DNA from 2 places in the Streptomyces sp. NPDC087428 genome. Region 1 is predicted to be linked to the other one. Evidence: riboswitches for the same ligand, from Rfam matches in the RefSeq annotation. Region 1 holds a riboswitch; the other holds the start of a gene.

Region 1 (4,780 bases):
CACGGCGGCGGCCCCAGGGGCGGGGTGGCCCGTTCGGTGAAGAAGATGCGCGGCTATCTGCTCGAACTCATCCACCGCAAGCGCGAGAACCCAGGGGACGACCTGATCTCGGGACTGATCCGGGCGAGCGACGACGGCGAGCACCTGACCGAGAACGAGGCCGCCGCGATGGCCTTCATCCTCCTGTTCGCCGGCTTCGAGACGACAGTGAATCTGATCGGTAACGGCGTCCACACCCTGCTGGGCCACCCGGAGCAGCGCGAGCGGCTCCAGCGGTCCCTGGCGGCGGGGGAGACGGAGCTGCTCGCCACCGGTGTCGAGGAACTGCTGCGGTACGACGGTCCGGTGGAGCTGGCGACCTGGCGGTTCGCCACCGAGGCGCTGACGGTCGGCGGGCAGCGGGTCGCCGAGGGGGACCCCGTCCTCGTGGTGCTCGCGGCCGCCGACCGTGACCCCGGACGCTTCGGTGACCCGGACACGCTGGACCTCGCGCGGCGTGACAATCAGCACCTCGGCTACGGGCACGGCATCCATTACTGCCTGGGCGCACCGCTCGCCCGGCTGGAGGGCCAGGCAGCCCTCGCCACGCTGCTGAAACGCCTTCCGGACCTGCGACTCGCGGTGGAACCTGCCGATTTGCGCTGGCGTGGCGGGCTCATCATGCGTGGACTGCGGACGCTTCCGGTGGAGTTCACCCCCGGGCCCGCCCGTGGGTCCGCTCCCGGGGAAGGTGACACTCTGTCAACTCTGTGACTTTTACGTGATCTCCGCTGCATCGACTTGTGACACACGTTCGAGTCCCGCTAGGTTCACCGTTCGACTCACCCGTCACTCGTCAGTCACACGGAAGGCATTCCCATGGGCTCCGCGAACGGCAGACACCGTCGCCCTCGGCAGGCACCCGCGATCATCGTCGCCGCAGGCGTGACCGGCTCGGCCATTGCCATCCCGCTGCTCGGCGCGGCCGGTGCGCACGCCGCCGACGCCTCGACCTGGGACCGGGTCGCGGAGTGCGAGAGCGGTGGCATGTGGAGTGCCGACCTCAGCAACGGCTACTACGGCGGCCTGCAGTTCTCGCAGGAGGTCTGGAAGTCCTACGGCGGCGAGTCCTACGCCCCGCGGGCGGACCTCGCCAGCCGCTCGCAGCAGATCGCCGTGGCGGAGAAGGTCCTGGGCGACAAGGGGCCCAAGGCGTGGCCCAGCTGCGCCGTCATCTCCGGCCTCGCCACGGACGGGTCGCTGCCGGGCGTCGACCCGGGTGACGCTCCGTCCGCCGACGCGTCGGAGAGTGCGGATCCGGCCGCGAGTGCCGACCCGTCAGAGAGCGCCGACCCGGCGGACGACGCGTCCGAGGGCGCGACGAGGACCCCGTCGGACGACGCCACGGCCGACACCGCCGACAAGGACCGTACGCCGGACGCCCCCGCCTCCCCGTCCGCCACGCCCTCGGCATCCGGCTCCTCCGGTGCGACCGGCCCCTCGGACGCCCCGGGCGGGTCCTCCTCGGGCGGGGAGACGGGCGGCAGGCACCGCGGCGCGCCGGCCCCGGAGGGGACCGGCGGTGACCGGGACGCGGGGCGGCACGCCTCGCGCGGCGAGGCCGACGCACGGGACAAGGGCGCACCGGCTGCTGACGGTACGTACACCGTCCGGCCGGGCGACAACCTCTGGGCGATTGCTGACGCGCAGAAGCTGCCCGGCGGCTGGACCGGGCTGTACGAGGCCAACAAGGCGGCGGTCGGTTCCGACCCGGACCTCATCCTTCCTGGCCAGAGCCTCGATCTCGGCGTGAAGGCCGGATGAGGGCGGCCGCGGGAGCGGTCTGATCAACAACTGAAATCGCCTCAAATCCGGGGTACTTAAGAGGCCTATGTCCCACTTTTGACTAAGTGAGACATGGGTCTCTTCGTGTGAACTGGCGCATCTTGTCCGGGAGCTCCCTCCGCATCCCTTCCGACCTGCGCAAATGTATGTTTTTCAGATACAAGTAAGGGCTGTTTATCCGGTATGTCCCTCTTTGAATGTCGGGGTGGCGTGTGTTTACGGTCAGAACCGCTCGCACCGCGGGCCCCGTCGATCGTCACGCCGAATCCTGCCGTCGGTCGAAGGGAACAGACGCGTAAAGCGCCGTAGGCAGGAGCGGGGGACCCAGGTAAGTGCCGGGCTGGATCGTCGCGAGACGCATCAGGACCGGCTTGGGGTGAAGTCGTGCGCTAGGACGTGCGGCCGGGCAACTCACTTGGCCCGAACCCGACAGCTCACCTCGTAGGCGTCGGTGAGGAGAAGTCTCGATGCTGCTTAACAGCAAGGGCAACAAGCACCGCCGTCCGTCCAGGGCCGTCCGTATCGCCACGCTCGCCGGTGTGACCGGTGCCGCCATCGCCGTGCCGCTGATGGGTGCCACCGGCGCCTCCGCGGCCTCCGTCTCCACGTGGGACGCGGTCGCCCAGTGCGAGTCCGGCGGCAACTGGTCCATCAACACCGGCAACGGCTACTACGGCGGTCTGCAGTTCTCGCAGTCCAGCTGGGCCGCCGCCGGCGGTACGCAGTACGCGGCCCGCGCCGACCTGGCCAGCAAGTCCCAGCAGATCGCCGTGGCCGAGAAGCTCCTCGCCATGCAGGGACCGGGTGCCTGGGCCTGCGCCGGTGCCGGCAACCTGAGCAACGACGGTGTCGACCCGGGTGTCGACACCGCCTCCAAGACCGAGACCGCTCCGAAGCAGGAGTCGGCTCCGGCCCAGCAGGCCGAGCCGAAGAAGGCCGAGCGCACCGAGGCCCCCGCCACCAACCGCTCGGACCGCTCGACCGCCCCCGAGGCGGAGCAGAAGAAGACCGTCACCACCCCGACCGGCGAGAAGGTCAAGAAGGGTGACGGCGAGTACAAGGTCGTCACCGGCGACTCGCTGAGCCAGATCGCGGCCGACCACAACGTCAAGGGTGGCTGGGAGCAGCTGTTCAAGCTGAACAAGGACATCGTCACGGACGCCGACATGATCTTCCCGGGCCAGCAGCTCCACCTGGTGAAGTAGTTCAGCACTCTCCTCGCTGACCGCCCCGGCCCGGCCGCACCTCCCCCCGTGCGGCCGGGCCGGGGCTCACCGCTTTCCGTGTTGATTGTTCAACTGTTGTAGTTACTGACCAGTAAATTTCTGGCCGTTTGCCCTGCTGTGACCGCTCTTGGGTCCTTTTTCGTCCCAGGGGACGGGCGCGCGGCCGACTGACACGGCCGCGCCGGTTAGGCTCTTGTCGCAAGGCCAAAGTGACCCTGCACAACCAGCGTCATATCCCAGAAGGAGATGCCTCGTGCCGTCCATCGACGTCGTCGTAGCCCGGGAAATCCTCGACTCCCGGGGCAACCCCACGGTCGAGGTCGAGGTTGGCCTCGACGACGGCAGCACCGGCCGTGCTGCTGTTCCGTCCGGAGCCTCCACCGGTGCGTTCGAGGCCATTGAGCTTCGCGACGGTGACCCCAACCGCTACCACGGGAAGGGCGTCGAGAAGGCGGTCCTCGCCGTGATCGAGCAGATCGGCCCGGAGCTCGTCGGCTACGACGCGACCGAGCAGCGGCTGATCGACCAGGCCATGTTCGACCTGGACGCCACCGAGAACAAGGGCTCGCTCGGCGCCAACGCCATCCTCGGCGTCTCGCTCGCCGTCGCGCACGCCGCGTCCGAGGCCTCGGACCTGCCGCTGTTCCGCTACCTCGGTGGCCCGAACGCGCACCTGCTGCCCGTCCCGATGATGAACATCCTCAACGGTGGGTCGCACGCCGACTCCAACGTGGACATCCAGGAGTTCATGATCGCCCCGATCGGCGCGGAGTCCTTCTCCGAGGCCCTGCGCTGGGGCGCCGAGGTCTACCACACGCTGAAGAAGGTCCTGAAGACCAAGGGCCTGTCCACCGGTCTCGGTGACGAGGGCGGCTTCGCGCCGAACCTGGAGTCCAACCGCGCCGCGCTCGACCTCATCCTTGAGGCCATCAAGGAAGCCGGCTACGTCCCCGGCAAGGACATCGCGCTCGCGCTCGACGTCGCCGCGTCCGAGTTCTACAAGGACGGCACGTACGAGTTCGAGGGCAAGTCCCGCTCGGCCGCCGAGATGACCGAGTACTACGAGGAGCTCGTCGACGCGTACCCGCTGGTCTCCATCGAGGACCCGCTGTACGAGGACGACTGGGCCGGCTGGAAGGTCATCACCGACAAGCTCGGCGCCAAGGTGCAGATCGTCGGTGACGACCTCTTCGTCACCAACCCGGAGCGCCTGGCCCGCGGCATCGAGGAGGGCTCGGCCAACGCCCTGCTCGTCAAGGTCAACCAGATCGGTTCGCTGACCGAGACCCTGGACGCCGTCGAGCTGGCCCAGCGCAGCGGCTTCAAGTGCATGATGTCGCACCGTTCCGGCGAGACCGAGGACGTCACCATCGCCGACCTCGCGGTCGCCGTGAACTGCGGTCAGATCAAGACCGGCGCCCCGGCCCGCTCGGACCGTGTCGCCAAGTACAACCAGCTGCTGCGCATCGAGGAGATCCTCGACGACGCCGCGGTGTACGCGGGCCGCTCGGCGTTCCCGCGGTTTCGCTCCGCGAACTGACGAAGACAGCACGGGCTGACAAGCCCGGCCGGGACCGACGCCCCGGCCTCCGTCCGTCCCCGCACTCGGTCCCGTACCGTGTGCGGGGACGGACGTGCGTAATGGGGAGGCGGAGACATGGCCGCGAAGGACCGGGACCGGTTCTCCACCGCGACCCGGCTGAGGCTGCTCGGAGAGCAGACCGCAGCCC
Region 2 (4,780 bases), on a different contig from region 1:
CATCGGGCACTGCATGAGAGACTGGTCTAGACAACCATTGATTCGTGAAGGGCAGAACCATGGCTGAGCGCCGCGTCAACGTCGGTTGGGCCGAGGGCCTGCACGCCCGCCCCGCATCCATCTTCGTCCGTGCCGCCACGGCCTCCGGCATACCCGTGACGATCGCCAAGGCCGACGGCAACGCGGTGAACGCCGCGTCCATGCTCGCGGTGCTCGGGCTCGGCGCCCAGGGCGGCGAGGAGATCGTTCTCGCGTCCGACGCCGACGACGCCGAAGCCGCTCTGGACCGTCTGTCCAAGCTGGTCGCCGAGGGGCTCGACGAGCTTCCGGAGACCGTCTGACCCAGCGGTCACGACCGCCGGAATTCTTGCGAAAGAGCCGCGACACCCCCGACCGGGAGTCGCGGCTCTTTCGTGTGCGCGGGAATGACGGATCACCGATAAAGACCCGCGCATCGGAATTCAGGGCAGCAAGAACAAAGCCCCAATGAATGCCTGCTCTTTGTATACGGCCCCCTTGTTAATGCCGGCCGCTCGGGGTGTTTACGACATGTTGCGAAGTCCTCACCCGGCCGGCGCGGGGGATGGCGGCGGCGCCCGGCCGGTCGGGACGGCGCAGCCGGTGCGCGGCGGTGGCCCGCTCGGCATGCTGGGCGGCCAGCGCCCGCGCGCGTTCCGCGTCGCCGCGCGCCACGGCGTCCACGATGGCCCCGTGCTCGGCCCAGGAGTCGGCGGGGCGGGCCGGCTGGTCGACCGCGTACATCCAGGCGATCTTGTGCCGGAGCTGGGTGAGCAGTGCGATCAGGCCGGGGCTGCCGGAGGCCTGGGCCAGGGTCTCGTGGAACCAGCCGCCCAGTGACCGCAGGTCCTCGCCCTCGCCCCGGCGGGTCCGCTCCTGCCCCAGCCTGACCAGGCCGCGCAGCACCTTGAGGTGGGCGTCGGTGCGGCGCTGGGCGGCACGGGCCGCGCCGAGCGGCTCCAGCAGCATCCGGACCTCCAGGAGATCGGCGGCCTCCTGCTCGTCGGGCTCGGCGACGCAGGCCCCGGCATGCCTGCGGGTGACCACGAAGCCCTCGGACTCCAGGGTGCGCAGCGCTTCGCGCACCGGGACGCGGGAGACCCCGTAACGGCGTGCGAGCACCTCCTCGGTGAGTCGGCTGCCGCGCTCGAAGACACCGGAGACGATGTCGTCACGGATTGCCGTGCATACCGAATGCGCCGGAATGCGCATGTCCGAACCTCCGTCTTAATCCCCGCGGAACGCGGCCGATCGACGCCTGTCCTGTGACTCTATTGCAATGCGCTCGCATTTCCGATGCCGGGTGGAAATTCATGAATATCTTTTGGGTACGACGAAGGCCCCGGCGGGCTGCCGGGGCCTTTCACCGAGGTGCTTCGCCGTCGGTCAGACGGTGACGCCGTGGGCGCGCAGATAGGCGACCGGGTCCATGTCGGAGCCGTACGACGGCGTGGTCCGGGCCTCGAAGTGGAGGTGCGGTCCGGTGGAGTTGCCGGTGGAGCCGGAGAGGCCGATCCGCTGGCCCTGGCCGACGCCCTGGCCGACGGAGACGCCGATCGAGGAGAGGTGGCCGTACTGGGTGTACGTGCCGTCCGTCATCCGGAGCACGATGTTGTTGCCGTACGCGCCGCCCCAGCCGGCCTCGACGACCGTACCGGCGCCGACGGCGACGACGGAGCTGCCGGACGCGGCGTGGAAGTCGATGCCGGAGTGGCTGCCGGAGGACCAGAGGGAGCCGCCGGCCTGGTAGCCGGTGCTCACGTGGGAACCCGCGACGGGGAGCTGGAAGGTGCCCAGCCGGGCGCGCTCGGCGGAGCGGGCGGCACGCGCCTCGCTCGCGCGGGCCTCCTCGGCCCTGGCGGCGGCCTCGGCCTTCGCGGCAGCCCTGGCCCTGGCGTCGGCCTTCTTCTTGGCGTCCGCCTTCTTCTTCGCCTCGGCCTTCGCCCTGGCGTCCGCCTTCGCCTTCGCCTTCGCGGCGGCGTCGGCCTGGCGCTGCTGCGCGTCCGCCTGCGCGTCGATCCGGTCGGCCAGGTCGCCCTCGATGGCGATGACCTGGGAGAGCCCTGTCTCGTCGGCGTCGGGGGTCTCGGTGCCGGCGGCGAGGGCCGGGGAGGCCAGGGAGCCGATGACGCCGGTGGTGGCCAGGGTCGCGATGCCGACGGCCTTCGCGCCGCAGCGCGTCAGACGGCTCGGGGCACGGTGCTTCCCGGTGGCACGGGTGAACGCCATGAAGTGGCTGGTCCTTTCCTTCCCTCTCGCCTACCGGGTTAGCTGACGGGTTCGGAGCAGGAAGGTCTCCTACGGATCCCCCGGCCTCACCGAGGCATGGGCATCCGATTCACCCCAGGGACTGCGTGGGTCCCCGGCTCCCCCGGCTCGCGCCTGACGGGGACTCGGCGATGGCTGCCCGGTACGTCACGGATGCGGCATACGAGTGACGGACAGCCGGGCCGACGTTAAACGGGGGCACTTCCCCACACCAAACGGACAGGCGGATTTGTAGCGCATCCCACAGGGCAGACAGGCAACCTCTCCCGCAAAACTGGACAAAAGAGGAAGGCCCCGGCGGTCAGCGATCCACCAGGACCTTCCTTTTGTCCCGTTACCGGGGAGAGCGTCCGGTCAGCCGGTGACGACCGAGACCTCTCCGATGCCGAGAGCCCTCACGGGCTCCTCGATCTGCGCGGCGTCCCCGACGAGGACCGTGACCAGCCGGTCGCCCGGAAAGGCGTTGACCACGGCCGCCGTCGCCTCCACCGTGCCGGTGTCCGCGAGGCGCGCGTACAGCTGCGCCTGGTAGTCGTCCGGGAGGTGCTGCTCGACCTGGTCCGCGAGGGTCGCGGCGACGGAGGCCGCCGTCTCGAACTTCAGCGGTGCGACGCCCACGAGGTTCTGCACGGCCGTCTCGCGCTCGGCGTCCGTGAGGCCCTCCGCGGCCAGTGTCCGCAGCACCTTCCACAGGTCCTCCAGCGCCGGCCCGGTGGACTCCGTGTCCACCGAGCCGCTGATGGCGAGCATCGCGGCGCCCGTCGGCCCGGAGGCGGCGTCCCCGGCGGAGGAGCGCAGCACCTGGCCGAAGGCGCGCACGCCGTAGGTGTACCCCTTCTCCTCGCGCAGCACCCGGTCCAGGCGGGAGGTCAGCGTGCCGCCCAGGCAGTACGTGCCGAGCACCTGGGCGGGCCAGACGCTGTCGTGCCGGTCGGCGCCGATCCGGCCGAGGAGCAGCTGGGTCTGGACCGCTCCGGGGCGGTCCACGATCACCACCCGGCCGGTGTCGTCGGCGGTGATCGGCGGGACCGGGCGGGGCTCGGCCGTGTCGCCCGACCAGTCGCCGATGGTGTCGGCGAGCAGGGCGTCCAGGTCGATGCCGGTGAGGTCGCCGACGACCACGGCGGTCGCGGTGGACGGCCGGACGTGGGCGTCGTAGAAGGCGCGCACGGCGGCGGAGTCGATCCGCTCCACGGTCTTCTCGGTGCCCTGGCGCGGGCGCGACATGCGGGCCGTGGCCGGGAAGAGCTCCTTGGAGAGCTGCTTGGCGGCGCGCCGGGCGGGGTTCGCCTGCTCGTGGGGGATCTCGTCGAGCCGGTTGTTCACCAGCCGCTCGATCTCGCTGTCGGCGAAGGCCGGTGCCCGCAGGGCCTCCGCGACCAGGCCGAGCGCCTTGGCCAGCCGGGAGGCGGGAACCTCCAGGGAGACCCGGACGCCGGGGTGGTCGGCGTGGGCGTCCAGGGTGGCACCGCACCGCTCCAGCTCGGCGGCGAACTCCTCGGCGCTGCGCTTGTCGGTGCCCTCCGACAGGGCGCGCGACATGATCGTGGCCACCCCGTCCAGGCCCTCGGGCTCGGCGTCCAGCGGGGCTTCGAGGAAGATCTCGACGGCCACGACCTGCTGGCCGGGGCGGTGGCAGCGCAGCACCGTGAGGCCGTTGGGCAGGGCGCCGCGCTCGGGTGCGGGAAAGGCCCAGGGCCTGGCCTCTCCGGGGGCGGGCTGCGGGTGGTACTGCATCGAAACTCCAGTCGCGGCAGCGTCGGTCACTTGTCCGCTCCTTCGTGCGCGTCGGTGTCGTTGGCGGCGTCGGCGTCTTCCGCGGGCTCCGCGGACTCGACCGGCTCGTAGACCAGCACCGCCCGGTTGTCGGGCCGCAGCTGGGCCCTGGCGGCCGCCCGGACCTCCTCCGCGGTGACGTCGAGCACCCGGTGCACGGCGGTCAGGGCAAGCTGCGGGTCACCGAACAGCACGGCGAACCGGCACAGTTCGTCGGCCCGGCCCGCGACCGTACCGAGCCGGTCCAGCCACTCGCGCTCCAACTGTGCCTGGGCGCGCTCCATCTCCTCGGGCGAGGGGCCCTCCTCGGCGAACCGGGCGAGCTCCTCGTCGACCGCGGACTCGATCTGCGCCACCTCGACGCCGCCGGACGTCTTGACGTCCAGCCAGCCGAGCGAGGGCGCGCCGGCCAGCCGCAGCAGTCCGAATCCGGCCGCGACGGCCGTCCGGTCGCGGCGGACGAGGCGGTTGTGCAGCCGGGACGACTCGCCGCCGCCCAGGACGGTCAGCGCGAGATCCGCGGCGTCGCACGCGCGGGTGCCGTCCTGCGGCAGCCGGTAGGCGGCCATCAGCGCACGCGCCGGGACCTCCTCGCGGACCTCCTCGCGCAGCTCACCGCCCATGACCTCGGGCAGTGAGCCGTCCCGCGGCGGCTGCTTGCCGTCGTGCGACGGGATGGTGCCGAAGTACTTCTCGATCCAGGCGAGCGTCTGCTCGG

The links. Region 1 has a riboswitch for cyclic di-AMP ahead of ACIO3R_RS14190 (transglycosylase family protein). Riboswitches for the same ligand answer to the same signal wherever they lie in the genome.
Region 2: it holds a riboswitch for cyclic di-AMP, as region 1 does, so the genes downstream of both, ACIO3R_RS28750 (M23 family metallopeptidase) here and ACIO3R_RS14190 (transglycosylase family protein) in region 1, are expected to answer to the same signal.

The regions. Positions count from the first base shown of each region.
Region 1 covers NZ_JBIUXR010000006.1:104,376-109,155, reverse strand. The annotation lists gene ACIO3R_RS14200 (cytochrome P450) at 1-753, shown strand, start outside; gene ACIO3R_RS14195 (transglycosylase family protein) at 859-1,803, shown strand; cyclic di-AMP (ydaO/yuaA leader) riboswitch at 2,116-2,287, shown strand; gene ACIO3R_RS14190 (transglycosylase family protein) at 2,292-3,029, shown strand; gene eno (phosphopyruvate hydratase) at 3,304-4,590, shown strand; gene ACIO3R_RS14180 (septum formation initiator family protein) at 4,708-4,780, shown strand, end outside.
Region 2 covers NZ_JBIUXR010000014.1:158,080-162,859, forward strand. The annotation lists gene ACIO3R_RS28740 (HPr family phosphocarrier protein) at 60-341, shown strand; gene ACIO3R_RS28745 (GntR family transcriptional regulator) at 520-1,230, opposite strand; gene ACIO3R_RS28750 (M23 family metallopeptidase) at 1,405-2,247, opposite strand; cyclic di-AMP (ydaO/yuaA leader) riboswitch at 2,260-2,427, opposite strand; gene ACIO3R_RS28755 (M16 family metallopeptidase) at 2,641-4,023, opposite strand; gene ACIO3R_RS28760 (M16 family metallopeptidase) at 4,050-4,780, opposite strand, start outside.